Regions from separate parts of the Lysinibacillus sp. FSL K6-0075 genome, predicted to be linked through region 2. Evidence: a T-box and tRNA genes for the amino acid it is inferred to sense, from the RefSeq annotation. Region 2 holds a T-box; the other regions hold tRNA genes.
What was found. A T-box is a leader RNA that pairs with one kind of tRNA and senses whether it is charged. The one in region 2 lies ahead of ileS (isoleucine--tRNA ligase), so its partner is inferred to be a tRNA-Ile.
Positions count from the first base shown of each region.

Region 1: it encodes a tRNA-Ile, which carries the amino acid that the T-box ahead of ileS (isoleucine--tRNA ligase) is inferred to sense. The anticodon was not compared.
Region 3: it encodes a tRNA-Ile, which carries the amino acid that the T-box ahead of ileS (isoleucine--tRNA ligase) is inferred to sense. The anticodon was not compared.

Region 1 is NZ_CP151947.1:3,799,742-3,809,152, forward strand. Features, by position in the region: gene MHB65_RS18695 (isochorismate synthase) at 1-377, opposite strand, end outside; gene MHB65_RS18700 (1,4-dihydroxy-2-naphthoate polyprenyltransferase) at 625-1,545, shown strand; gene MHB65_RS18705 (dipeptidase) at 1,559-2,485, opposite strand; gene MHB65_RS18710 (TraR/DksA C4-type zinc finger protein) at 2,533-2,982, opposite strand; gene MHB65_RS18715 (MerR family transcriptional regulator) at 3,058-3,819, opposite strand; gene MHB65_RS18720 (trypsin-like peptidase domain-containing protein) at 3,996-5,315, shown strand; gene MHB65_RS18725 (diaminopropionate ammonia-lyase) at 5,361-6,563, opposite strand; tRNA gene MHB65_RS18730 (tRNA-Glu) at 6,833-6,904, opposite strand; tRNA gene MHB65_RS18735 (tRNA-Ser) at 6,907-6,997, opposite strand; tRNA gene MHB65_RS18740 (tRNA-Asn) at 7,008-7,084, opposite strand; tRNA gene MHB65_RS18745 (tRNA-Ile) at 7,089-7,165, opposite strand; tRNA gene MHB65_RS18750 (tRNA-Gly) at 7,167-7,240, opposite strand; tRNA gene MHB65_RS18755 (tRNA-Phe) at 7,246-7,321, opposite strand; tRNA gene MHB65_RS18760 (tRNA-Asp) at 7,380-7,455, opposite strand; tRNA gene MHB65_RS18765 (tRNA-Met) at 7,459-7,533, opposite strand; tRNA gene MHB65_RS18770 (tRNA-Ser) at 7,587-7,679, opposite strand; tRNA gene MHB65_RS18775 (tRNA-Ile) at 7,695-7,771, opposite strand; tRNA gene MHB65_RS18780 (tRNA-Met) at 7,778-7,851, opposite strand; tRNA gene MHB65_RS18785 (tRNA-Ala) at 7,880-7,955, opposite strand; tRNA gene MHB65_RS18790 (tRNA-Pro) at 7,972-8,048, opposite strand; tRNA gene MHB65_RS18795 (tRNA-Arg) at 8,058-8,134, opposite strand; tRNA gene MHB65_RS18800 (tRNA-Leu) at 8,143-8,231, opposite strand; tRNA gene MHB65_RS18805 (tRNA-Gly) at 8,237-8,311, opposite strand; tRNA gene MHB65_RS18810 (tRNA-Leu) at 8,348-8,432, opposite strand; tRNA gene MHB65_RS18815 (tRNA-Lys) at 8,451-8,526, opposite strand; tRNA gene MHB65_RS18820 (tRNA-Thr) at 8,534-8,609, opposite strand; tRNA gene MHB65_RS18825 (tRNA-Val) at 8,613-8,688, opposite strand; rRNA gene rrf (5S ribosomal RNA) at 8,699-8,814, opposite strand; gene MHB65_RS18835 (cysteine desulfurase family protein) at 9,094-9,411, opposite strand, start outside.
Region 2 is NZ_CP151947.1:1,024,764-1,034,174, forward strand. Features, by position in the region: gene ftsZ (cell division protein FtsZ) at 1-58, shown strand, start outside; gene MHB65_RS04770 (sigma-E processing peptidase SpoIIGA) at 241-1,074, shown strand; gene sigE (RNA polymerase sporulation sigma factor SigE) at 1,088-1,795, shown strand; gene sigG (RNA polymerase sporulation sigma factor SigG) at 1,910-2,683, shown strand; gene MHB65_RS04785 (YlmC/YmxH family sporulation protein) at 2,812-3,054, shown strand; gene MHB65_RS04790 (YggS family pyridoxal phosphate-dependent enzyme) at 3,174-3,878, shown strand; gene MHB65_RS04795 (cell division protein SepF) at 3,862-4,359, shown strand; gene MHB65_RS04800 (YggT family protein) at 4,380-4,661, shown strand; gene MHB65_RS04805 (RNA-binding protein) at 4,861-5,649, shown strand; gene MHB65_RS04810 (DivIVA domain-containing protein) at 5,745-6,269, shown strand; T-box leader at 6,366-6,590, shown strand; gene ileS (isoleucine--tRNA ligase) at 6,703-9,411, shown strand, end outside.
Region 3 is NZ_CP151947.1:3,813,253-3,822,663, forward strand. Features, by position in the region: gene nadA (quinolinate synthase NadA) at 1-247, shown strand, start outside; gene MHB65_RS18855 (VOC family protein) at 414-830, shown strand; tRNA gene MHB65_RS18860 (tRNA-Glu) at 890-961, opposite strand; tRNA gene MHB65_RS18865 (tRNA-Ser) at 964-1,054, opposite strand; tRNA gene MHB65_RS18870 (tRNA-Asn) at 1,065-1,141, opposite strand; tRNA gene MHB65_RS18875 (tRNA-Ile) at 1,146-1,222, opposite strand; tRNA gene MHB65_RS18880 (tRNA-Gly) at 1,224-1,297, opposite strand; tRNA gene MHB65_RS18885 (tRNA-Phe) at 1,303-1,378, opposite strand; tRNA gene MHB65_RS18890 (tRNA-Asp) at 1,437-1,512, opposite strand; tRNA gene MHB65_RS18895 (tRNA-Met) at 1,516-1,590, opposite strand; tRNA gene MHB65_RS18900 (tRNA-Ser) at 1,644-1,736, opposite strand; tRNA gene MHB65_RS18905 (tRNA-Ile) at 1,752-1,828, opposite strand; tRNA gene MHB65_RS18910 (tRNA-Met) at 1,835-1,908, opposite strand; tRNA gene MHB65_RS18915 (tRNA-Ala) at 1,937-2,012, opposite strand; tRNA gene MHB65_RS18920 (tRNA-Pro) at 2,029-2,105, opposite strand; tRNA gene MHB65_RS18925 (tRNA-Arg) at 2,115-2,191, opposite strand; tRNA gene MHB65_RS18930 (tRNA-Leu) at 2,200-2,288, opposite strand; tRNA gene MHB65_RS18935 (tRNA-Gly) at 2,294-2,368, opposite strand; tRNA gene MHB65_RS18940 (tRNA-Leu) at 2,405-2,489, opposite strand; tRNA gene MHB65_RS18945 (tRNA-Lys) at 2,508-2,583, opposite strand; tRNA gene MHB65_RS18950 (tRNA-Thr) at 2,591-2,666, opposite strand; tRNA gene MHB65_RS18955 (tRNA-Val) at 2,670-2,745, opposite strand; rRNA gene rrf (5S ribosomal RNA) at 2,756-2,871, opposite strand; rRNA gene MHB65_RS18965 (23S ribosomal RNA) at 3,032-5,959, opposite strand; rRNA gene MHB65_RS18970 (16S ribosomal RNA) at 6,141-7,692, opposite strand; gene MHB65_RS18975 (DMT family transporter) at 7,964-8,863, opposite strand; gene MHB65_RS18980 (MgtC/SapB family protein) at 8,996-9,411, shown strand, end outside.

The DNA.
Region 1 (9,411 bases), 2.2 Mb from region 2:
GCCTCTGGGAAATCCGTCCATTCCCCATCCACATTATTTTGAGGATCAAATGTAAAGCCACCAAACAAAATAGGTTGTAGCTCTCTTTGACCTTTTAGACAGTTTTTCGTTAATTTTTTCCATTCCGCTTCTACAGCATCAAAGCGGTCATCTTTAGCGTTGTTTTGAATGGTATGAGCATGTCCTAGTCCAACTAATGTCATTGTTTTTTCTCTATTTTGCCAATAAAATCGTTCACCTTTATAACATTCTTCGCCTGCTGCATAGAACGCCAGTGCAGAAAGGCGACTTACTTCAATTGTTTCCATATAAAAATGAAGGCTTTGGCCCAAAGAGTCCACTTCTACTTCTGTGGCTTGGTACCACTTCTGTTGCATGAAAATTACCTCCGTTGTTGCAATGTACATAATGAATGATGGTTAAAACACATCATATTTTGGTCGACAACGCAGTTATTCGTACTGTTGCTAACCGCTCTTTTTTTATTTTCAGATCATAAATGCATGTTCTATTGTATCACTTTTTTTCATTAAACAGTATGTAATAAGCTGTGAACCTACCCATTTTCTCAATCTTCGTTTAAAATAAGAAGAGTCGACAACATTTGAAGGAGAGAAAGACCTTATGACCAAAGTCATTGAAGCTGATAGGGGTTTTAAAGTTTGGTGGCATTTAACACGTCCACATACTTTAACCGCTTCATTTGTTCCAGTATTCCTAGGAACAGCTATTGCCTTATCAATTGATAAAGAAACAATTGATTTTGGACTATTTTTTGCTATGCTTATTGCAAGTATGCTTATCCAAGCAGCAACGAATATGTTCAATGAATATTATGATTACAAATTAGGATTAGATAACGAGCATTCTGTTGGGATTGGCGGTACGATTGTCCGTCATGGTGTACAGCCAAAAACAATTATGATGATTGCATTAAGCTTTTATGCTATTGCCATGCTTCTTGGCATTTACATATGTGCCTCAACGTCTTGGTGGTTAGCAGCTGTCGGACTTGTTTGTATGCTTATTGGCTTCTTATATACAGGTGGACCGTACCCAATCGCCTATTCTCCATTTGGTGAAATTGTCTCTGGCGCAGTAATGGGTATGGGCATTGTATTAATTGCCTTTTATATTCAAACGCTTACAGTAACACTGGATGCTGTGTTGCTTTCTGTACCAAGCATGATTTTAGTCGGTGCCATTATGCTATCAAACAATATTCGTGATATTGTTGGTGATACAGAGGGCGGACGAAAGACCTTGGCTATTTTGGTAGGACGTGATAATGCAATTTCCGTGTTATCAGGCTTTTTTATCGTCTCCTATTTATGGGTGATCGCTCTTGTAGCAGTTGATGGTATTACATTTTGGGCTTTAATCATCTTCCTAAGTATTCCAAAACCATTACGTGCCATTCAAATTTTCCGAGACAAAAAAGAAGCCAAAGAGGTAATGCCTGCGATGAAATATACAGCGCAAACAAATACATTCTTTGGCTTCCTATTAGGAATCGGTTTATTATTTCATTATTTCTTTTATTAAAGATGCAGCAGCCTTAACGGGTTGCTGCTTTTTTTACATAGCGTCGGAAATTTAGACTTGCAATACCATACACTTCTTCATCTGAAAAACGTGTGCGTAATGCCTCTAGTAAATTTTGCGCTTCTCCTGCATGTGCTAAGCCACTAACAGTCCTATCAATCCCATCAAAATCGGAGCCTAACCCTATATGCTCTACACCTACTAGTTCCGCTAAATGCTCCACATGCTCCACTAAATGGTCTAGTGTTGCATCTTTTCCAATAAAGAGTGGGAAATAAACAACATGGATATGTCCTCCATGCTCTACAAGTGCCTTTGCCTGCGCATCTGTTAAATTGCGTGGATGGTCACATAGTGCACGTGCATTACTATGGCTTGCAATAATATGCTTCGCTAACGGCAAGACATCCCAAAAGCTTTGCTCATTTAGATGGGAGACATCAATAATCATATCGCGCTCATTTAATAATTGTATAACTTCTTTACCAAATGGCTTTAATCCAAGGGTTGCATCCTGTTCAGCACCATGAGCTACAGCATTTTCTTCATTCCACGTTAAACCTACTAATTTCACGCCCGCATCCAGTACAGCTGTTAGCTTCGTTAAATCTTCGCCAATGGCACTACAGCCCTCTAAGCTTAAAACAGCTCCTATTTCATGTGGAGCTAATTGGTCTAACTGTGCCCAATCTGTAATATGCACCATGCCCTCTGTTTGTAAAACATGAGTATGGAATGCTTCGATTTGACGCATGACCTCAAGAAATTGCAAATTTTGCGGGATTTTTGGGTCAATAAAGATGGCGAACACTTGAGTCTCTACTTGCCCTAATTGCAATCTTTTTTGATTGGCATGTATACGCACATCCTCAGCAAAATTCGCCGTTTCAAGAGTAGTTAATTTTAAAAGTGCATCACAGTGTAAATCAATGATCTTCATATCCTCACCTCTACAGTTATTATACTGCTTTCGTGAGGAAAAACTTACTAAATTTTATCTTGTGGTGTATCAGAAGAGCCAAATTCCTCAAGCTCAATGAAATCATCTGATTTTGGGGTTGAGGATAGCACATCTTCTTCCACTGGTCGTAAATTTTCTTCTTTCTGCTCTGCATGCTCCACGCAGGTCAGAGCTTTAGGCATAGCCTCTAAGCGTCCTAATGGAATCTCTTCACCGCAGACAACACATTTACCGTATGTTCCGTCTGCCATTGCTTGAAGGGCCTTTTTAATTTCCTCCACAGTGTCTTCACGATGCTCATCCATAGCCATTTCTGTCAACTGATCCGTTAAATCACTGGCATTATCAGCGGGGTGATTATCATAATTAGATAGCTCTGTCGCTTGAGGACGCTCAGATTCCTCAAGTCGCTGTTCTATTTCTTGTAATTCTTGCTCGAGTTGTCTTTTTAATTGTTGCATTACTTGTTGATCCACAAAAATCTCCTCCTCATGCTTTTATTTTTTCCTAATTTACGATTTCTAAAACATGTCAGCATAAGGAAGACCTATTTATTTACTTGTATAAGCTATAATGGCGTCATGTAAAAATTGCGCTGCTCCTGTTGCCCCTCGCTCATCATAATAAGCCGTAAAACGTTCATCAGCTATATACATTTGTGCCAGCCCAGCATGTGCCTCTTTGGAATATTCTTTCCACGTAAAACTCAGCCAACGTTTATGCAACTCTGCTACTTCCATCGCAATGTCACTTGTAGTATCTCCAAGCTCCATTGCTTCTGCTAAACGCTCAAACATTTGCTGCTCTAACTGTTGCATCGCCTGATATTGTTGCTCTGTCATATTCATAAGCTTAGCATTAGATGCATCCACTGTTTCATCCCCATATTTCTCACGGATTTCTTGGCCGTACTGCTTTTCGTTATCCTCGATTAACTTTTCTTTAAAACCTTTAAATTTTTCTTCATTTGACATTGGTTGTTCCTCCTCAATGGATTGTATTGTTTTTTCTACTGTCTGTAAGATTGTTTCCAACTGTTCCTTGCGTTGAAGCAACTCTGCTCTATGTGTTTTAAGCGCCTCGGCATGCTGAAAATTAGGTGCCTGAATAATAGCCTGAATCGTCACTAACTTCATGTCTAATGCGCGGTAAAATAAAATCTGCTGCAACATATCGACCTCCCATTGGCCATAAAATCGATAGCCCGCCTCATTGGTTCTTGCTGGTTTCAGCAACCCAATTTCATCGTAATAGCGCAATGTTCTTGTACTAATACCTGACAACTGAGCAAGCTCCTGAATGGTATATTCCATGTAATCACCTCCATTAATGCTACTGTAAGCTTTGACGCAACGTTAAGGTCAAGAGCAGAATGAAAAATTTTTTTATTCCATATACACCCTTCGAATTAATATAATTCCATAAATACCTATAAAGCTATATTTTCAAGCCGATATGAATAGTAAATATTTCACAGGGGTGTGATAAGGTGAAGTGTCCTAATTGTCAGCATGAAAATCTTATAGACAGTAAATTTTGCTCGGATTGTGGTAATAAGCTCATAAATCCATCATTTCCAAAACAAGGTATCCCAACATGGGCAATTATCGTACTTTCAATCTGTTTTATTGCAATAGGCGGTCTAGGTTATGCATATTGGGATTTTTTTAATGATAAAAAGAGCTATACCACCGCTTACTCGGAAATTAACGATAATCAAAAGATAAATGCACAACAAGTTTCTTCAGAAGAACTCACCAAAAAACAAGAAGCTCATGCACAGCAGGTTGATCGTGTCACCCTTATAAAGGAAATACAACAAAAAGTCTTCACTGTCCTAACTAACAATAGTCAAGGCTCTGGCTTCCTATATAAAAAGGGTGGATATGTTATTACAAATGCTCATGTTATCCAAGGTGAAGTTGATGTAATGATTCGTAATGTAAATGGTCAAGAATCTCCAGGTACTGTTATCGGTATATCTGATCACTATGATATTGCTTTAATAAAGGTGCCTAACTACCAAGACACAGAGCCATTAGGCATGGAGACTGCAGAATCACCTATAGGTCTAGAAGTCATTGCATTTGGTAGTCCACAAGGTTTTGAAAATTCGGCTTCTATTGGCTATATAACAGGTAATAAACGTGATATGAAACTTGAAAATTTTATTTATAAGCAAATTTATCAGGTAGATGCACAAATTGATAAAGGTAGCAGCGGTGGCCCATTAGTTGATGTTAATACAGGCAAAGTAATTGGAATTAACTCACTACTTTATACAACTGATACAAGTACTAACTTTGCCTTTTCCATTCCCCTTTATAGTATGCTTGATCAATTTGATGGATGGATTGCTAAACCACTTTCTGCAAATGAGGTTCGGGCTATTGCGAATGTTTATGAAGGTAGTCAACAATCTACTATTGAAACAAAACCCACCAACGAAACAGACGCCTTACTAGCAGGTCAATTCGTGCAAGCATTCCGTCTCTATTATGAAATGGCACTCAATGATGGTGATTTTTATTGGATAGCTGATATGCTTTCACCTGGCAGTACAGCATATCAAGAATTGGAGAAATACATTAATGAGATTGCCTACCAGGGTCATTACTTCTATTTTACAAACAATGATGTGCTAGATGTACAATACTCAAATGGTCAATATTATGTTGACATGAATGAAACTTTTGATTTTTATGATGCACAAGGTAATTACCAATTCTATGATCGCTATAAAACTTATACAGTTATTACGGATGATTATGGTGCTTATAAAATTGCCAACATTAAGATACACCAATAAAACCTTTTACAAAGTAAAATAGCAAGCTAGTTCATCACTAGTTTGCTATTGGTTCGCATATTTCCCATGCCATACTATTTGTCGATAGTTCTCTTTATCTGTGTCACCCTCTGTATTAATAAACAGCACCCTCGCATGTTCATTTAGGTGTAAGGCATTTTTTAATTCCTTATATTGTTCATTTGTCATTATTTCATAAAAGCAACCAAATGGCGCCGCTCCTGATTCACCAGCTATAATGCGAGTGTCTGTGTCTAATGGATTGCCAAGAACGCGCATACCTGTAGCTGCTATTTCTTCCTCGCAGGAGATACTTATTTTTGTGGAGGCTTTTAAGATTTGCCAAGCCTGTGGATTCGGTTCACCGCAAGCAAGCCCTGCCATAATCGTTTGCATCTCCCCGCCAACAGAGACAAATTGATCCGTATTTTTTTTAAAGCTTTCATAATAGCAATTAGCGACATGAGGCTCAACCAATACAAAAGTAACTTCCTGCTCATAGTATTGCTGTAAAAACGCAACTACTGCTCCTGCAAAGGATCCTACACCCGCTTGCAAAAATACATGTGTCGGGGCTAGCTGTATCTGTTCAACAATCTCCTGCACAATGGTTGTGTAACCTTGCATAATCCATAATGGAATTTCTTCATAGCCATCCCACATTGTATCCTGAACCAGAACCCAGCCATTTTTTTGTGCAAGCTGTGAGGTATAACGAACAGTATCGTCATAATTCATTGTCGTAATTTCAGCAAAAGCCCCTTCACTTTTAATATGCTGTAAACGCTCAGCCGCGCTGCCAGCTGGCATATATATTCGCGCTTGAAAACCCAGTTCTCTAGCTGCCCATGCAACACCACGACCATGATTACCATCTGTCGTTGAAATAAATGTTAAATCGCCTACTTCTGCTTTTACTTCCGGAGATTTTAACTGTTCAAACGATAGCTCCTTTATATTCCTCCCAAGCTTATTGGCAATATATTGCGCAATTGCATAAATACCGCCTAATACTTTAAAGGCATTTAAACCAAATCGATAAGATTCATCTTTAACCATGATTTTTTCTACACCCATATATGAAGCAAGTGCCTCAAGATGATGGAGAGGTGTCTGCTCAAATCGCTCATATGTACGCTGAAATTGACCAACCTTCTTTACTTGTTCCAGTGTAAAATATGATAGTAATGGTGAGCCTTGGTTTGTGTTGTCTAGCTGATTGTGCACCCACTTTAATTTTTCCTTCATACCTATCTCCCCCTTTACCAATAGCTTAGTCGATCTAGCTTTAAAATACAAAATTTATTACCAAAATTAAACAGGGGTAGTCAGAGCAAGCAAATATATCAGTTATACATTGGTTTTGGACCTACAAACACCGAGAATTCCAATCTAAACCTCCAGAAAAACAATAAACCCTTACAGGATCTAATTTCTGTAAAGGTTTATTATTATCTAGCTATTTTTAAGTAAATTAAAAAGTGCAGTAGATGTAAATTCATCTACTGCACTTAGTATGACCCGTACGGGATTCGAACCCGTGTTACCGCCGTGAAAGGGCGGTGTCTTAACCACTTGACCAACGGGCCCATGGCGGAGAAGGAGGGATTTGAACCCTCGCGCCGGTTACCCGACCTACACCCTTAGCAGGGGCGCCTCTTCAGCCTCTTGAGTACTTCCCCAAAATAAAAATGGCTCCGAAGGCAGGACTCGAACCTGCGACAACCTGATTAACAGTCAGGTGCTACTACCAACTGAGCTACTTCGGAATAATGGTGGGCCTAAATGGACTCGAACCATCGACCTCACGCTTATCAGGCGTGCGCTCTAACCAGCTGAGCTATAGGCCCTTGGAGCGGGTGATGGGAATCGAACCCACGACATCAGCTTGGAAGGCTGAGGTTTTACCATTAAACTACACCCGCATAAATGGTGGGTCAGGACGGAATCGAACCGCCGACACTTAGAGCTTCAATCTAATGCTCTACCAACTGAGCTACTGACCCATTTCGTCCATGCTAAGCTTGCTCACTCTTTTGCTTCTCATGACTTTTATTTTAAAAATGGCGGTCCCGACCGGGATCGAACCGGCGATCTCCTGCGTGACAGGCAGGCATGTTAACCGCTACACCACGGGACCTTTTGGTTGCGGGGGCCGGATTTGAACCAACGACCTTCGGGTTATGAGCCCGACGAGCTACCACTGCTCCACCCCGCGATAATTTTATGCTGTTTCGAGTTTTTAAAGCACCATTTATAAAAATTTAAAACTGGAGGAGGTAGAGGGATTCGAACCCCCGCGCGGTGTTACCCGCCTGTCGGTTTTCAAGACCGATCCCTTCAGCCAGACTTGGGTATACCTCCGTTACAATATATAAATGGTGGACCTTGCAGGACTCGAACCTGCGACCGGACGGTTATGAGCCGTCTGCTCTAACCAACTGAGCTAAAGGTCCTTAAGATGGCGGCAGAGGGGATCGAACCCCCGACCTTACGGGTATGAACCGTACGCTCTAGCCAGCTGAGCTACGCCGCCAGGATCTTTATACTGGTTAATTTACTTATGGTGGAGCCTAGCGGGATCGAACCGCTGACCTCCTGCGTGCAAGGCAGGCGCTCTCCCAGCTGAGCTAAGGCCCCATAAATTTTTAGGAAATGGTCGGGAAGACAGGATTCGAACCTGCGACCCCTTGGTCCCAAACCAAGTGCTCTACCAAGCTGAGCTACTTCCCGTTGTTCTTTTGGCGCGCCCGACAGGAGTCGAACCCATAACCTTCTGATCCGTAGTCAGACGCTCTATCCAATTGAGCTACGGGCGCATTTAAAATGGTGCCGAGGACCGGAATCGAACCGGTACGGTAGTCACCTACCGCAGGATTTTAAGTCCTGTGCGTCTGCCAGTTCCGCCACCCCGGCACATTTGGAGCGGAAGACGAGGTTCGAACTCGCGACCCCCACCTTGGCAAGGTGGTGTTCTACCACTGAACTACTTCCGCATGTGCATAAGTTTTTTTATCTGGCAATGAAAATAATGGTGCGGGTGAAGGGAGTCGAACCCCCACGCCTTGCGGCGCTAGATCCTAAGTCTAGTGCGTCTGCCAATTCCGCCACACCCGCTTATTATTATTTCAAAAATGGTGAGCCATGAAGGACTCGAACCTTCGACCCTCTGATTAAAAGTCAGATGCTCTACCAACTGAGCTAATGGCTCGAAAAAATGGTGCCGGCTATAGGAATCGAACCCACGACCTACTGATTACAAGTCAGTTGCTCTACCTGCTGAGCTAAACCGGCATATGGTGGAGGATGACGGGCTCGAACCGCCGACCCTCTGCTTGTAAGGCAGATGCTCTCCCAGCTGAGCTAATCCTCCTGGGTACTATGCCTAGCGACGTCCTACTCTCACAGGGGGAAGCCCCCAACTACCATCGGCGCTAAAGAGCTTAACTTCCGTGTTCGGTATGGGAACGGGTGTGACCTCTTTGCCATCATCACTAGACTTTGTTATGTATCTCGTTTTGAAGTTGTTTACCTGTCCTTCAAGACAAGAATTATTGTATAACGTTTTCTAACATTATGCAATACTTTTTTATAAAAAAAAAGAAATTATTACGTTTTGAAGATATTTTTGTTAAGTAAGAGAAATTATTGCCCTGCAAAATATTATAGCAATTGTTGTTTCAAAAGAAAACAATTATTTTATTTTGTATATTTTCTTAACTTATAATCTATTTGAAAACAAGTGAAGAACATAGAAAATCCTCCACTCGTCTTTTCATTAAATATTTGAAAGCTCTATTTTTAATTTTGTAATATCATCAAGTGTGGTGGAAGGACCAAAAGATATTCTAAAAAATTGGCGTGCCGCTTCTAAAGAGAAACCCATTGATAAAATGGCCTTTGTTCCAGATTCACTATGAATATCACATGCACTACCCGTAGAAATACAAATTCCTGCTTCATTTAACTTTAAAAGAACATATTGCCCCTCTACTTTCTCCATCATTACCCCACAAATATTAGGTAGTTGCTGTTTACACTCAACAAGTTGACATGTTTCAGATAAATCATTTTTGAAAAAATTTCTTAAAGTCTC
Region 2 (9,411 bases):
ACAGGATGACATGCTTGAGGTTCCTGCATTTTTACGTAACCGCAAAAATCGTGGTTAACTAACTTCTAAAAAGCTCGTATTTTACATATGTAAAATACGAGCTTTTTATATTGGCTGTCATGATGTTCAAATGTGTAAGGAAACCATGTTTTTTGTCAAAACATTTTTAGGAAATGATGCGATTGTTTGACAATATTTGTGGGAGTAACGTGCTAACTTTGTAAGTAGGAGGCGGCTGTTATGTATGGAGAATGGCTGGTGCTCATTAATACGCTTTTTAATCTAGCGATACTCACGTTTACGGCAAGAGTAACAGGAGTCCTTGTAAAAAATTCAAGATTATTAATGAGTTCTATTTGTAGTAGTTTTGTAGCTGTCATTGGCGGTCAAATGCTGTGGACGACAATTCTTAGTTTTATATTGTTAATTGGTATAGCGTTTCACTTCAAGATTCGAAGCTTTCAGAAGCAAGGACCGATTGTATTAACAGCAACGATCGTTATTGGCGGATTGTTAACAGCTCTACAACCTTTTTTAAAAAATCTTTCTGCCACCCATTTCATTATGATTTGCTTTTTGCTTGCCGTTTTAAATCTTGTTGCATTTTATAAGCAATGGGGTTTTGTAAAGTTAGAACGCTTAAGTGGTCAATTTGTATTTGATACAACTTTAACAATCTTTGGGGCAAAGATACCACTTTCGGCCTTTGTAGACACAGGAAATCAAGCCATTGAGCCATTATCAGGAAAACCGGTTCATTTCGTTTCCTATACTGCTTTGAGGCCACATTTACCTTCAGCGTTCCGGGAATCATTAATGGAATGGCAAGAAACAGATCCGTACAATGTATCTATGTTTTCAGAAGATTATCAGCGTTATATACGATTTATTCATGTCAATACCGTACAACAGCAAACCGTTGTCCTTGGTTTTCGCTTTGATGAGTGGCATATAAAGGGGGAGCCATCGCAAGTGAAAATGAATGAATATATCGTTTTAACCAAAAAAGCTAAAAATTTTCCACATAGCACAGCAGCAATTTTACATTTTTCAGCGCTTTCAAATAACTCATAGAGGGGGAGAACTATTGCTTCTTAGGCTACTTGCTAGCTTGAAAAAATTATGGAGTAAGTTTCGGAGTCGTGAAACGTACTATATAGGGGGAAATGATTCATTGCCAGTGCCATTAAGTCGAGAAGAAGAAGTTACAGTCATTGCATCCTTTATGAACGGTGATTTACGAGCTAGAGACACACTAATTGAACGTAATTTACGTCTTGTTGTTTATATTGCTAGACGTTTTGATAATACGGGAACGCCAATTGAAGATTTAATTAGCATTGGCTCCATTGGCTTAATAAAGGCGATTGAGACGTTCAATACGGATAAAAATATTAAGCTAGCAACATACGCATCACGCTGCATTGAAAATGAAATTTTAATGCATTTACGAAAAACAAGTCGTATGAAGGGTGAAGTTTCCTTAGATGAGCCACTAAACTCTGATGCGGATGGAAATGAATTATTACTGTCAGATATTTTAGGAACAGAAGAGCATATTATTCTAGACAATGTGGAGAAGAAAATTGAACGTCAGCACATGTTTCATGCTATTAATTTACTAGGTGCGCGTGAACGATATATTATGGAATGTCGCTTTGGTCTCAATGGAAAAGTTGAAATGACACAAAAAGAAGTGGCAGATCATTTAGGCATATCGCAATCATATATTTCCCGTTTAGAAAAGAAAATTATTCAAGATTTACGTGAAAATTTAAATCAGCCAATTTCGTAGAAAGGGAAATTTAACCTACCTAAAATTGGTCGCAGCTTTTTTGCATATTCTTGTTTCTCTCGGACAAACTGATGTCACGGTTTAGTCAGAGAATAACATCCGGAGGAATCGAATATGCGAACAAAAGTAGATCTTTGCGGCTTAGATACATCGACTTTGCCAATTCTAAAGCACGAGGAAATGAAGGAACTCTTCATCCGGTTACAAGCTGGAGAAACTGAGATTAGAGAAGAGCTTGTCATGTGCAATTTAAGGTTAGTGCTTAGTATTGTCGGGAGATTTGCCTATAGAGGTGAACAGGCAGATGATTTATTTCAAGTGGGCTGTATTGGCCTCATGAAAGCCATTGATCATTTTGATTTAAAGCATAATGTACGATTTTCGACATATGCTGTACCAATGATTATTGGTGAAATTCGTCGCCATCTGCGTGATCATCATGCATTGCGTGTATCTCGCTCTCTAAGAGATATAGCTTATAAGGCAATGCAGGCAAAAGAGCAATGGATAACCGATAATTTGCGTGAACCAACGATTGAAGAAATTGCTGAGATGATTGACATGAAAAAGGAAGATGTTTTATTTGCTTTAGATGCCATTCAAGATCCAGTTTCATTACAAGAGCCCATTTATTCAGATGGCGGAGATGCTGTTTATATGATGGACCAATTACGAGATGATGATGTATCTGAGGATCAATGGGTTGCCTATGTGTCGGTAAAGGAAAGCTTGCAAAAGCTAGATGAACGTCAGCAAATGATCGTTGCCAAACGATTTTATTATGGAGAGACCCAAACTGAAATTGCCAAAGAACTTGGGATTTCTCAAGCACAAATTTCACGTCTTGAAAAAAATGCAATTGAAACAATGCAAAAAGATTACAAATAAAAAAATGCGCATCGTATTATTCGGTGCGCATTTTATCTTCATTCAATCAACAAGTGATACATAAATATATAGTAACAGCAAAGTTTGATGGTAGAAATGAATGTACGAAAGTAAACAATAGAGGAGGTATGTCATTGCGTTTTTCGATGTTACAACAAAAAGAAGTCATTGAAGCAGGAAATGGACGATTTATAGGCTTTGTGATAGATGCCGAAGTATCAAAAGAAACGGGCTATGTGACAGCATTTTTAATTGCAGAGCCTCGCAAATATCTTGGTTTTTTTAAAGGCGAAGAGTCTGTGAGAAAAGTCTATATGAAGGATGTGCTTGTCGTTGGCAAGGATGTCATTTTAGTCAAAGCACTTTCCTAAAACATATGGTCAATAAAATTGTGAGGATTGTAAGCTGACATAGGTCAGGCTATTCATTGATAAATCAAGCATTGCTTGTTACAATAAAAGAAACTATTGTTGTAAAGTTGGGAAAAACAGTGACAAAAATCTTAACAAATTTAAACAAACTAAATGATTTAATAACAGCAGCAGAAAAAAAAGGGAATCGTGAGGGCGATAAAGTCCAAATAATTGCGGTGACGAAGGAAGTTTCTGTTGAAAGAACGCAAGAAGCAATTGAAGCAGGACTCACTCATTTAGGTGAAAATAGACCAGAAGGTTTACATCGTAAAATTACTGAGATTCATGCTGATGTACACTGGCATTATATTGGGTCGCTTCAAACACGTAAAGTAAAACAAGTGATTAACAGCATTGATTATTTACACTCCTTAGATCGTTTGAGTTTGGCAGAAGAAATTGAAAAAAGAGCAGATCAACCTGTTAAATGTTTTGTACAAGTAAATGTTTCTGGCGAAGATTCAAAACATGGTTTAACTATCGAAGAAGTTTTGCCTTTTGTAGAAGCCTTAAAAGGTTTTACAAAGATTCAAGTTGTAGGTTTAATGACAATGGCACCAAACACCGAAAACGAAGCAATCATTCGCTCTGTTTTCAAGCAATTAAAACAATGTCAACAGCAAATAGCCGAGCAAGGATTCGCACACGCACCTTGTACCGAGTTATCAATGGGCATGTCTAATGACTTTGAAATTGCGGTAGAGGAAGGGGCTACTTTTGTTCGAGTCGGAACGGCTCTTGTTGGAAATGAAAGAGGGGAACAGGATGAGCATGAAAAATAAGATTAAAAACTTCTTTTACCTTGAAGAAGAATTAGAAGAAGAAATCACGCAAGCTCCTATTCAGCAACAACAACCCATACAACAACAGCAACCGATTCATTCAGTAAAGCCTAAAAAAATGATGAAAGAACGTAAAGCACCTATTCATGAAATTGTGCCACAAAGTTCAGCAACTCCTAATAACATTGTCAGTTTGCAGGCAGCTATGAGTTCTAAGGGAGCAAAAGTTGTTTTAATAGAACCCAGAGTTTATGCAGAAGCACAGGATATCGCAGAGCATTTAAAAAATAAGCGTGCAACAATCGTTAATTTACAACGTATTGAACGAGAACAAGGTAAACGCATTATTGATTTTTTAAGTGGCACAGTCTATGCTCTTGCTGGTGATATTCAACGTATCGGTAAGGATATTTTCCTGTGTACGCCAGATAATGTAGAAGTGACTGGTGAAATTACAAACTTTATTTTAGACGATAATTAATAGCGAGGATTGTAGTTTATATGACTTTTCTTTTAATACTTAGTTATGTATCATTAGCATTTAAGATTTATTCATTTATGCTAATTGCATATATCTTAATGTCTTGGGTGCCTGCCGCTCAAAATTCAGCCATTGGTCGAATGCTTGAAAAAGTATGTGAGCCATATTTAGGGATTTTTAGGAAGTTTATTCCGCCGCTTGGTATGATTGATATTTCTCCAATTGTGGCCATCTTTATGCTGAATTTTATAGAAAGAGGGCTTTATATAGTCATTCAGAAAATATATTTTATGTTCGCTTAGAAGTAAATCCTCACGTTTTAGTGGGGATTTTTTATTTATTTTGATGCAACACGAAGTATCAAGTAAAAAAGAATTACTCCGCTACTAAAGCGACTAATAAAAAATTTTTAAAACAATGATGTCCAAACGTCATTAATTGGGAATACTAAGTTTCCAACTAACAAAGCAAAACGGAACTAGTGAAAGAGGAGACAACAAGATGGAACACTTAATCCAGCATTTTCGAAAAGAAGAACAACCCTTTATTGAACAGGTAATAAGTTGGCAACGTGAGGTGGAAGATCGTTATGCGCCTAAGCTGACAGATTTTCTTGATCCAAGACAACGTTTTATTGTGACCTCTATTATCGGGCAGGATGATACGCTGAAAACGGCATGCACAGGTTTATTTGATGGAGCAGAAAGGCAGCGTATGCTCATTTTTCCTACTTACTATGAAGCGACAGAAGAAGACTTTCAGTTGGTGGCATTTACGATTCAATATCCTGTGAAATTTGTTCAATTACGACATCCTGATGTTTTAGGTGCATTGCTATCATTAGGTTTAAACCGTGGTAAATTTGGTGATATTCGAGTTAATGATTACCAGGTGCAATTCATTGTAGCTCAGGAGGTAGCAGAATATGTTCGTTTACATTTAACGGGTATTGGTAAAGTAAAGGTGCATATTGAGTCTTTAAAAGAAGCGGATTCCCTTATTGTAAATGAGGAAGAATGGTTGGAGGAATCTCATACGGTATCTTCGATGCGTTTAGATGTAATTATTGCGACTGTCTTAAATGTATCACGCCAAAAAGCTCAAGCTTTCATTACTGGGAAAAAAGTACGTGTTAATTGGACAGAACGAGACACAGTTGCTTTTGAATTACAAGAGGGAGATATTTTATCGATACGAGGAAGTGGTCGTGTGAAAATTATTATGACTGAAGGCCGAACAAAAAAAGATAAAATCCGTCTACAAGTCGGTCGATTGGCCCAAAAAAGCTGAAAGTGAAGTAAATTTCATTAATTTTTACTGCTAAGTTGTCGGAACAATTGTATAATAGGAATTACGAATGTACATGTAAAGGAGAGAAGGATTGTATGCCATTATCACCTATTGATATACATAATAAGGAGTTTACAAAAGCCTTCAGAGGCTATGCTGAAGATGAAGTAAATGAATTTTTAGATCAGATTATTAAAGACTATGAAATTCTGCTTCGTGAAAAAAAAGAAGTTGATAAACAATTAGAGATGGCCTTAGAACAAGCGAGACATTTTAACTCCTTAGAAGAAACTTTGCAGAAGTCTATTGTCGTTGCACAAGAAGCGGCTGATGAAGTGCGAAGAAACTCTCAAAAAGAGGCGAAGCTCATTGTAAAAGAAGCTGAAAAAAATGCTGATCGAATTGTCAATGAAGCTTTGACGAAGGCTCGTAAGGTGACGATTGAAATTGATGAGCTTAAAAAGCAATCTAAGGTATTCCGTAATCGTTTCAAGATGCTTGTAGAAGCACAGCTTGATTTACTTAATGCAGATGACTGGGATCATTTGCTGCAATATGATATTGATTTAACAGAAATTCAAGCATCTGTTGAGGAAGCACAGGATTCTGAAGATATTTAACTTTTCTTTTTAATTGTTGCAATTGACAAATGAAACTTGACGCGATTGTTTGAATTTCATATACTTTGTAATAGTAATTATTTTGAACAGATATGCATAAAAGCAGAGACGAAGACAGTATTTGTTAGGCGTTGTTAAGCGATTTGGGGACAGTGAGAGCCCAAACATACAACTAGCATTGAACATCACTTCTGAGCTAAATAACTGAAAAAAGTAGGTTATTTCGTGATGCACGACGTTAAATGTGCTTTTAAGAGGTAGTGCAATTTTTTTGTGCTACAAGTAGGGTGGTACCGCGAGTAGAAGCTTCTCGTCCCTTAGTGGGATTGAGGGCTTTTTTTGTTTGTTCCCGAATCGTTTTAGATAAGTTTGCCAATAACTGTCGTATGAGAAGAATGTCTACCTGTTTATGTAAAATAAAGGAGGAATTTTAATGGTTGAATACAAAGATACTTTATTAATGCCAAAAACAGATTTCCCAATGCGTGGAAACTTACCGGCAAATGAGCCAAAAATGCAAGAAAAATGGAATGCTATGGATATTAACAAATTACAAATGGAGCGTACGGAAGATCGCCCAGAATTTGTTCTACATGATGGCCCTCCATATGCCAATGGTGATATCCACATCGGCCATGCTTTAAATAAAGTATTGAAGGATATGATTACACGTCATCGTTCTATGACTGGCTACCATGTAAATTATATTCCAGGTTGGGATACACATGGTTTACCAATTGAGCAAGCATTGACGAACAAAGGTGTAAAGCGTAAAGAAATGTCAGTAGCAGCATTCCGCCAACTTTGTGAAGAGTATGCGTATGAGCAAATTGACAATCAACGTACACAATTCCGTCGATTAGGCATTCGTGGGGATTGGGAAAATCCTTATATTACGTTGAAGCCTGAGTTTGAAGCACGTCAAATTGAAGTATTTGGTAAAATGGCCGAAAAAGGTTATATCTATAAAGGATTAAAACCAGTTTATTGGTCACCATCTTCTGAATCTGCTCTAGCGGAAGCTGAAATTGAATATAAGGATATCAAATCACCGTCCATTTATGTAAGCTTTGCTATTAAGGATGCAAAAGGTGTTGTACCAGCAGACGCAAAATTTATTATTTGGACAACAACACCTTGGACATTACCAGCAAACTTAGGGATTTCTTTGAATCCTGAATTTGTCTATGTCGTAGTAGCGGTGGCTAATAAAAAATTCATCATCGCCAAAGAATTATTAGAGTCAGTGGCAAATACGCTTGGATGGGAAGACTATGAGGTTGTACAGGAAGTAAAAGGTGAGGCACTAGATCGTATTGTAGCACAGCATCCATTCTATGATCGTGAATCTCTTATTATGGTAGGCGAACACGTAACAGCTGAAGCGGGTACTGGTTGTGTTCATACAGCACCAGGACACGGGGAAGACGATTATCATATTGGTAAACAGTATGGTTTAGGTATTCTTAGCCCTCTTGATAATAGTGGATGTTATACAGATGAGGCACCAGGCTTTGAAGGCGTGTTTTATAATGATGCGAATAAACTAGTAACAGAAAAACTAAAAGAAGTAGAAGCGTTAGAAAAGCTTGATTTCTTTACGCACTCATACCCACATGACTGGCGTACGAAAAAGCCTGTTATTTATCGTGCGACACCTCAATGGTTTGCATCCGTTGAAGCATTCCGTGGAGAGTTATTAGAGGCTGTAAAAGCAACAGCATTTACACCAGCTTGGGGAGAAACGCGTCTTTATAATATGATTCGTGATCGTGGAGACTGGGTAATTTCACGTCAACGTGCTTGGGGTGTGCCGATTCCGATTTTCTATGCTGAAAATGGTGAACCAATTATTACACCTGAAACAATTAGTCATGTCTCAGCATTATTCCGTGAGCATGGATCAAATATTTGGTTCCAAAAAACAGCAAAAGAATTATTGCCAGAAGGCTTTACACATCCAGGAAGCCCGAACGGTGAATTCACAAAAGAAAATGATATTATGGACGTATGGTTCGATTCAGGTTCATCACACCAAGGTGTACTGGTAGAACGTGGCATGAAATATCCAGCTGATCTCTATTTAGAAGGCTCTGACCAACACCGTGGTTGGTTTAATTCATCTCTTATTACATCTGTAGCGATTAACGGCTATGCACCATATAAAGGACTTTTAACACATGGTTTCGTTCTTGATGGTGAAGGACGTAAAATGAGTAAATCTTTAGGGAATGTAATTATCCCACAAAAAGTAATGGATCAGTATGGCGCAGACATTCTTCGTTTATGGGTTGCTTCTGTTGACTATACAGCAGATGTGCGCATTTCTATGGATATGTTAAAGCAAGTATCTGAAGTGTATCGTAAAATTCGTAATACATTCCGTTTCTTACATGGTAATATTGCTGATTTCGATCCTAAGAAAGATCGTGTAGCTTATGCAGAGCTTCGTGAAATGGATCAATATGTGTATATGCGCTTACAAGATGTCTTAAAAACTGTACGTGCTGCATATGATCGCTATGATTTTGCTGCTGTCTATCATGTAGTCAATAATTTTGTTGCTGTAGAGTTATCTTCATTCTATCTGGATATTGCAAAAGACGTTGTCTATATTGAGGGTCATGACAATAAAGATCGTCGTGCGATGCAAACAGTTATTTATGATACATTAATGACATTGGTTAAAATCATGACACCAGTTATCCCACATACAACAGATGAAATGTGGTCTTACCTAAATGCTCAAGGTATTGTAGAAGAGGCTTCTGTTCAATTAACGGACTTCCCAGAGGTAGATGTTCAAGCGAATTTTGACAGCCTACGCACAAAATGGGAAAAAATTATTGATGTACGCGATGATATTTTAAAAGCATTAGAGGAAGCACGTAATGCGAAAACAATTGGTAAATCACTTGAAGCAAAAGTGACTGTCTATGCAAAAGAGGACATTGTCGCATTATTGAACGATGCCAACATTGACTTTGCACAACTTTCCATCGTTTCAGCTTTCGAGGTAGCTGCCATAGAAGAAGCGCCTGCTGAAGCTTTAGCACTTGAGCATGTTTCCATTGTTGTTGAGAAGGCGACAGGTGAGAAATGTGAGCGTTGCTGGTCAATTTCTGAAACAGTTGGTGCAAAT
Region 3 (9,411 bases), 2.2 Mb from region 2:
TTCATGGGCCATTGGAACAGAAATGAACTTAGTCAATCGCATTATTAAGCAGCATCCAGATAAACATATTGTCTCTTTAAATGAAAACTTTTGTCCTTGCTTAACAATGAATCGTATTGACCTGCCGCATTTGTTATGGAGCCTCGAAAGTATTGAGCAGGGGCAACCTCATAACCGTATACAAGTAGATGAACATACTACTGCTGAAGCACTTAGCTCACTTGAAAGAATGCTAGCTAGAGGATAAATAGATAGGCTTTATCAACAGAAAGGTTGTATAAATAACCTTTCTGTTTTTTATGGTGATATAACATCTGCTTTAAATAATTTAAATGTCTGCCATTTTTGCCCACAATGCTAAAATTGACATGACTTAAGGCGCTATGATACTGTCGATTTGGAGGTGATACTAAATGGCTTTTCAATCGAAAAATATCTTTATCAATTTACCAGTGAAAGATCTAAACAAATCTATCAACTTTTTTAAGGAATTAGGTTTTGAGTTCAATCAACAATTCAGTGATGAAACAACGGCCTCAATGATTATTAGTGAAAATATCTTTGTATTAATAATGGTGGAAGAACGATTTAAAGGGTTTAGTAAGAAAGAAGTTACAGATACTACTACTTCTGCAGAAGCAATCTTATGCCTTTCTGTCGAAAATCGAGAACAAGTAGATCAATTAGTGAATAAGGCACTTGCCTCTGGTGGTAAACCTTATAGTGAACCACAAGATCACGGATTTATGTATGGTTGGGGTTTTCAAGATGTAGACGGGCATATCTGGGAAGTAGTTTATATGGACGAAAATGCATTGAATCAAGCGTAAAATTTATATCTATGAATATAAAAAAACAGTAGATGCAACTGCATCTACTGTTTTTAGTATGACCCGTACGGGATTCGAACCCGTGTTACCGCCGTGAAAGGGCGGTGTCTTAACCACTTGACCAACGGGCCCATGGCGGAGAAGGAGGGATTTGAACCCTCGCGCCGGTTACCCGACCTACACCCTTAGCAGGGGCGCCTCTTCAGCCTCTTGAGTACTTCCCCAAAATAAAAATGGCTCCGAAGGCAGGACTCGAACCTGCGACAACCTGATTAACAGTCAGGTGCTACTACCAACTGAGCTACTTCGGAATAATGGTGGGCCTAAATGGACTCGAACCATCGACCTCACGCTTATCAGGCGTGCGCTCTAACCAGCTGAGCTATAGGCCCTTGGAGCGGGTGATGGGAATCGAACCCACGACATCAGCTTGGAAGGCTGAGGTTTTACCATTAAACTACACCCGCATAAATGGTGGGTCAGGACGGAATCGAACCGCCGACACTTAGAGCTTCAATCTAATGCTCTACCAACTGAGCTACTGACCCATTTCGTCCATGCTAAGCTTGCTCACTCTTTTGCTTCTCATGACTTTTATTTTAAAAATGGCGGTCCCGACCGGGATCGAACCGGCGATCTCCTGCGTGACAGGCAGGCATGTTAACCGCTACACCACGGGACCTTTTGGTTGCGGGGGCCGGATTTGAACCAACGACCTTCGGGTTATGAGCCCGACGAGCTACCACTGCTCCACCCCGCGATAATTTTATGCTGTTTCGAGTTTTTAAAGCACCATTTATAAAAATTTAAAACTGGAGGAGGTAGAGGGATTCGAACCCCCGCGCGGTGTTACCCGCCTGTCGGTTTTCAAGACCGATCCCTTCAGCCAGACTTGGGTATACCTCCGTTACAATATATAAATGGTGGACCTTGCAGGACTCGAACCTGCGACCGGACGGTTATGAGCCGTCTGCTCTAACCAACTGAGCTAAAGGTCCTTAAGATGGCGGCAGAGGGGATCGAACCCCCGACCTTACGGGTATGAACCGTACGCTCTAGCCAGCTGAGCTACGCCGCCAGGATCTTTATACTGGTTAATTTACTTATGGTGGAGCCTAGCGGGATCGAACCGCTGACCTCCTGCGTGCAAGGCAGGCGCTCTCCCAGCTGAGCTAAGGCCCCATAAATTTTTAGGAAATGGTCGGGAAGACAGGATTCGAACCTGCGACCCCTTGGTCCCAAACCAAGTGCTCTACCAAGCTGAGCTACTTCCCGTTGTTCTTTTGGCGCGCCCGACAGGAGTCGAACCCATAACCTTCTGATCCGTAGTCAGACGCTCTATCCAATTGAGCTACGGGCGCATTTAAGATGGTGCCGAGGACCGGAATCGAACCGGTACGGTAGTCACCTACCGCAGGATTTTAAGTCCTGTGCGTCTGCCAGTTCCGCCACCCCGGCACATTTGGAGCGGAAGACGAGGTTCGAACTCGCGACCCCCACCTTGGCAAGGTGGTGTTCTACCACTGAACTACTTCCGCATGTGCATAAGTTTTTTTATCTGGCAATGAAAATAATGGTGCGGGTGAAGGGAGTCGAACCCCCACGCCTTGCGGCGCTAGATCCTAAGTCTAGTGCGTCTGCCAATTCCGCCACACCCGCTTATTATTATTTCAAAAATGGTGAGCCATGAAGGACTCGAACCTTCGACCCTCTGATTAAAAGTCAGATGCTCTACCAACTGAGCTAATGGCTCGAAAAAATGGTGCCGGCTATAGGAATCGAACCCACGACCTACTGATTACAAGTCAGTTGCTCTACCTGCTGAGCTAAACCGGCATATGGTGGAGGATGACGGGCTCGAACCGCCGACCCTCTGCTTGTAAGGCAGATGCTCTCCCAGCTGAGCTAATCCTCCTGGGTACTATGCCTAGCGACGTCCTACTCTCACAGGGGGAAGCCCCCAACTACCATCGGCGCTAAAGAGCTTAACTTCCGTGTTCGGTATGGGAACGGGTGTGACCTCTTTGCCATCATCACTAGACTTGCACATGGATGTGCTGGCTTCTGCGTTGCAACACGGATGTTGCGTTCTTAGCAGAAGTTCCTTTTAAAAGCTTCAAAATACATAGTATCTTAAAAACTTGTTGAAAGTGTTGTTCTTTCAAAACTGGATAAACGATACATTGAATGGTTCAAACGTTTTGGTTAAGTCCTCGATCGATTAGTATTCGTCAGCTCCATGTGTCACCACACTTCCACCTCGAACCTATCTACCTCATCGTCTTTGAGGGATCTTACTTACTTGCGTAATGGGAAATCTCATCTTGAGGGGGGCTTCATGCTTAGATGCTTTCAGCACTTATCCCGTCCACACATAGCTACCCAGCGATGCCTTTGGCAAGACAACTGGTACACCAGCGGTGTGTCCATCCCGGTCCTCTCGTACTAAGGACAGCTCCTCTCAAATTTCCTACGCCCACGACGGATAGGGACCGAACTGTCTCACGACGTTCTGAACCCAGCTCGCGTACCGCTTTAATGGGCGAACAGCCCAACCCTTGGGACCGACTACAGCCCCAGGATGCGATGAGCCGACATCGAGGTGCCAAACCTCCCCGTCGATGTGGACTCTTGGGGGAGATAAGCCTGTTATCCCCGGGGTAGCTTTTATCCGTTGAGCGATGGCCCTTCCATGCGGAACCACCGGATCACTAAGCCCGTCTTTCGACCCTGCTCGACTTGTAGGTCTCGCAGTCAAGCTCCCTTGTGCCTTTACACTCTACGAATGATTTCCAACCATTCTGAGGGAACCTTTGGGCGCCTCCGTTACCTTTTAGGAGGCGACCGCCCCAGTCAAACTGTCCGCCTGACACTGTCTCCTGCCCCGCTAAGGGGCATGGGTTAGAATTTCAATACAACCAGGGTAGTATCCCACCGACGCCTCCTTCGAAGCTGGCGCTCCGAGATCTCTGGCTCCTACCTATCCTGTACAAGTTGTACCAAAATTCAATATCAGGCTACAGTAAAGCTCCACGGGGTCTTTCCGTCCTGTCGCGGGTAACCTGCATCTTCACAGGTACTATAATTTCACCGAGTCTCTCGTTGAGACAGTGCCCAGATCGTTACGCCTTTCGTGCGGGTCGGAACTTACCCGACAAGGAATTTCGCTACCTTAGGACCGTTATAGTTACGGCCGCCGTTTACTGGGGCTTCAATTCGCAGCTTCGCTTGCGCTAACCACTCCTCTTAACCTTCCAGCACCGGGCAGGCGTCAGCCCCTATACGTCACCTTACGGTTTTGCAGAGACCTGTGTTTTTGCTAAACAGTCGCCTGGGCCTATTCACTGCGGCTCTCATGCGCTTGCACGCTCAAGAGCACCCCTTCTCCCGAAGTTACGGGGTCATTTTGCCGAGTTCCTTAACGAGAGTTCTCTCGCACACCTTAGGATTCTCTCCTCGACTACCTGTGTCGGTTTGCGGTACGGGCACCTCTCACCTCGATAGAGGCTTTTCTTGGCAGTGTGAAATCAGGAACTTCGTCCATACGGACTCGCCATCACAGCTCAACGTTACAGTGTGCGGATTTGCCTACACACACGCCTTACTGCTTGGACGCGCATATCCAACAGCGCGCTTACCCTATCCTACTGCGTCCCCCCATTTCTCAAACGGTGAGGAGGTGGTACAGGAATATCAACCTGTTGTCCATCGCCTACGCCTATCGGCCTCGGCTTAGGTCCCGACTAACCCTGAGCGGACGAGCCTTCCTCAGGAAACCTTAGTCATACGGTGGACGGGATTCTCACCCGTCTTTCGCTACTCATACCGGCATTCTCACTTCTAAGCGCTCCACCAGTCCTTCCGGTCTGACTTCAACGCACTTAGAACGCTCTCCTACCACTGACATCGTAGATGTCAATCCACAGCTTCGGTGAATCGTTTAGCCCCGATACATTTTCGGCGCAGCGTCACTCGACCAGTGAGCTATTACGCACTCTTTAAATGATGGCTGCTTCTAAGCCAACATCCTGGTTGTCTGTGCAACGCCACATCCTTTTCCACTTAACGATTACTTTGGGACCTTAGCTGGTGGTCTGGGCTGTTTCCCTTTTGACTACGGATCTTATCACTCGCAGTCTGACTCCCGTGTATAAATATCTGGCATTCGGAGTTTGTCTGAATTCGGTAAACCGGGATGGCCCCCTAGTCCAAACAGTGCTCTACCTCCAGTATTCTCATCACGAGGCTAGCCCTAAAGCTATTTCGGAGAGAACCAGCTATCTCCAAGTTCGATTGGAATTTCTCCGCTACCCACACCTCATCCCCGCACTTTTCAACGTGCGTGGGTTCGGGCCTCCAGTAAGTGTTACCTCACCTTCACCCTGGACATGGGTAGATCACCTGGTTTCGGGTCTACGACCACGTACTATTTCGCCCTATTCAGACTCGCTTTCGCTGCGGCTCCGCCTTCTAAAGCTTAACCTCGCACGTAATCGTAACTCGCCGGTTCATTCTACAAAAGGCACGCTATCACCCATTAACGGGCTCTAACTACTTGTAGGCACACGGTTTCAGGATCTCTTTCACTCCCCTTCCGGGGTGCTTTTCACCTTTCCCTCACGGTACTGGTTCACTATCGGTCACTAGGTAGTATTTAGCCTTGGGAGATGGTCCTCCCGGATTCCGACGGAATTTCACGTGTTCCGCCGTACTCAGGATCCACTCAGGAGAGAACGAACTTTCGACTACAGGGCTTTTACCTGCTCTGGCGGACCTTTCCAAGTCGCTTCATCTAACTCGCTCTTTTGTAACTCCGTATTGAGTGTCCTACAACCCCAAGAGGCAAGCCTCTTGGTTTGGGCTCTTCCCGTTTCGCTCGCCGCTACTCAGGGAATCGATTTTTCTTTCTCTTCCTCCAGGTACTTAGATGTTTCAGTTCCCTGGGTCTGCCTTCAAGACGCTATGTATTCACGTCAAGATACTACGCGATTAAACGTAGTGGGTTCCCCCATTCGGAAATCTCCGGATCAAAGCTCACTTACAGCTCCCCGAAGCATATCGGTGTTAGTGCCGTCCTTCTTCGGCTCCTAGTGCCAAGGCATTCGCCGTGCGCCCTTAATAACTTAACCAAGTTATTAAGCCTATAAAAAACTTAAAAAAATAAATGTGTTTGTTACAATTTCAATGTCGTTTTATCCAGTTTTCAAAGAACAAGTTTTGAAGTGTTTCATTCAAAAGAATGAACCTTCAAAACTGAACGCAAAACGTAATCTTACAAACCCAAGGTTTGTATTCCGAAATAATCCTTAGAAAGGAGGTGATCCAGCCGCACCTTCCGATACGGCTACCTTGTTACGACTTCACCCCAATCATCTATCCCACCTTCGGCGGCTGGCTCCAAAAGGTTACCTCACCGACTTCGGGTGTTACAAACTCTCGTGGTGTGACGGGCGGTGTGTACAAGGCCCGGGAACGTATTCACCGCGGCATGCTGATCCGCGATTACTAGCGATTCCGGCTTCATGTAGGCGAGTTGCAGCCTACAATCCGAACTGAGAACGACTTTATCGGATTAGCTCCCTCTCGCGAGTTGGCAACCGTTTGTATCGTCCATTGTAGCACGTGTGTAGCCCAGGTCATAAGGGGCATGATGATTTGACGTCATCCCCACCTTCCTCCGGTTTGTCACCGGCAGTCACCTTAGAGTGCCCAACTAAATGATGGCAACTAAGATCAAGGGTTGCGCTCGTTGCGGGACTTAACCCAACATCTCACGACACGAGCTGACGACAACCATGCACCACCTGTCACCGTTGCCCCCGAAGGGGAAACTATATCTCTACAGTGGTCAACGGGATGTCAAGACCTGGTAAGGTTCTTCGCGTTGCTTCGAATTAAACCACATGCTCCACCGCTTGTGCGGGCCCCCGTCAATTCCTTTGAGTTTCAGTCTTGCGACCGTACTCCCCAGGCGGAGTGCTTAATGCGTTAGCTGCAGCACTAAGGGGCGGAAACCCCCTAACACTTAGCACTCATCGTTTACGGCGTGGACTACCAGGGTATCTAATCCTGTTTGCTCCCCACGCTTTCGCGCCTCAGTGTCAGTTACAGACCAGATAGTCGCCTTCGCCACTGGTGTTCCTCCAAATCTCTACGCATTTCACCGCTACACTTGGAATTCCACTATCCTCTTCTGCACTCAAGTCTCCCAGTTTCCAATGACCCTCCACGGTTGAGCCGTGGGCTTTCACATCAGACTTAAGAAACCACCTGCGCGCGCTTTACGCCCAATAATTCCGGACAACGCTTGCCACCTACGTATTACCGCGGCTGCTGGCACGTAGTTAGCCGTGGCTTTCTAATAAGGTACCGTCAAGGTACAGCCAGTTACTACTGTACTTGTTCTTCCCTTACAACAGAGTTTTACGAACCGAAATCCTTCTTCACTCACGCGGCGTTGCTCCATCAGGCTTTCGCCCATTGTGGAAGATTCCCTACTGCTGCCTCCCGTAGGAGTCTGGGCCGTGTCTCAGTCCCAGTGTGGCCGATCACCCTCTCAGGTCGGCTACGCATCGTCGCCTTGGTGAGCCGTTACCTCACCAACTAGCTAATGCGCCGCGGGCCCATCCTATAGCGACAGCCGAAACCGTCTTTCAGTGTTTCACCATGAGGTGAAACAAATTATTCGGTATTAGCCCCGGTTTCCCGGAGTTATCCCAAACTATAGGGTAGGTTGCCCACGTGTTACTCACCCGTCCGCCGCTAACGTCGAAGGAGCAAGCTCCTTCTCTGTTCGCTCGACTTGCATGTATTAGGCACGCCGCCAGCGTTCGTCCTGAGCCAGGATCAAACTCTCCATAAAAGAAATTTGATTAGCTCAAATTGTTTTGCTGGCATCAATTTTGATGTCCAAAATTTTTGTTTCGTTCACTCGCCGAAGCTAGCTACTTAAAACTTTATTGATTACGTTTTGCTTGTTCAGTTTTCAAGGTTCATTTTTTCAAGTCGTTTTCAGCGACTTTATTATCATATCTCATTCACAACAAGAAGTCAACAACTTTTTTAAAACTTTCTTTTCAAGCGTTCCTTCTTGTTAAGGACAAGTAATAATATATAATATAGCATTTTAAAAATCAAGCATTTTTCGTAAAAAAATTAAAAATCTTTTTAATATCTATTACAAACAATAGAATTCCTGCTAATACAATCAATCCACCGATGATTTGTGTCATGATTAAATACTCTTTAAATATCAACAAGGCTAAAAGAGCGGCTCCTACAGGCTCGAATAATATAGCAATTGAAACAACATTCGTACTAACATATTTAATAGACCAATTAAACAAAGTATGACCAAGTAAGTTTGGTATTAATGCTAATAAAATAAACCATAACCAATCCATCGAAGAGTATGGACCAAAAGATTCCCCTTTAACCAATACATATATAAATAAAGTAATGGTACTCACAACATATACAACCATTGTATAGGTCACTAAAGATAATCTCTTTCGTACATCCTGTCCTAATAGAAAATATGCTGTCGCTAGGGCACAAGCAATGAGTGCTAGTATATCTCCATAAAAGGCTGTTCCACTTACTTTAAAATCACCCCAACTAATTAAAACACTTCCTATTATGGCAATTGATCCTGCAACGATTGTTTTCATCGTTATTTTCTCTTTAAAGAAAAAGTATGTTCCCACAAATGCAAACAAGGGTTGTAGTGTTACTAAAACTGTAGAACTTGCTACTGAAGTATAGTTGAGTGATTCAAACCATAATATAAAATGAAATGCTAAAAAAATCCCCGCAACTGAAGAAAATAGCCAATCACGTCTATTTAAAGTAGTTAACTCCTTTGTATATCCTCTCAAAAACAATGGTGCCATTATTAAAACAGAAAATAACATGCGATAAAATGCGATAATGCCCGCTTCCGCCGATGCTAGTTTCACAAAAATAGCTGACATAGATACTGAAATTACACCAATAACTATCGGGATGTATGGATGAATTTTAGGCTGCTCCATAAAACCCCACCTCCCTGAAAAAATACTTATATGTCCTCACTTCATGTTGTACAATACAAAAAAGTGATGCACATATAATAATGACAGTTTGCATATCTCTTAGCAATACGAAATATCAATGGAGGGTTGTGTATGGAAACACTATTGGAAAATATGATTACATATGAAGTTGGCATAAAATTAGTTATTGCAGCCACATTAAGTTTAGTAATCGGTATCGAAAGGGAATTAAAGAAAAAACCAGTGGGATTAAAAACAAGTTTAGTTATTGCTACTTTCAGTTGCTTATTAACGATCATCTCCATTGAGACAGCCTACTCAACCCCTGCTAGAGAAGATATCAATATTACGATGGACCCTCTTCGTTTAGCTGCACAAATTGTTAGCGGAATTGGCTTTCTTGGTGCAGGAGTCATTCTAAGACGCGGTAATGACAGTATTACGGGTTTAACAACTGCTGCCATGATTTGGGGAGCCGCTGGTATCGGTATTGCAGTTGGTGCGGGATTTTACATGGATGCAACATTAGCTGTTGTGATCATTGTTTT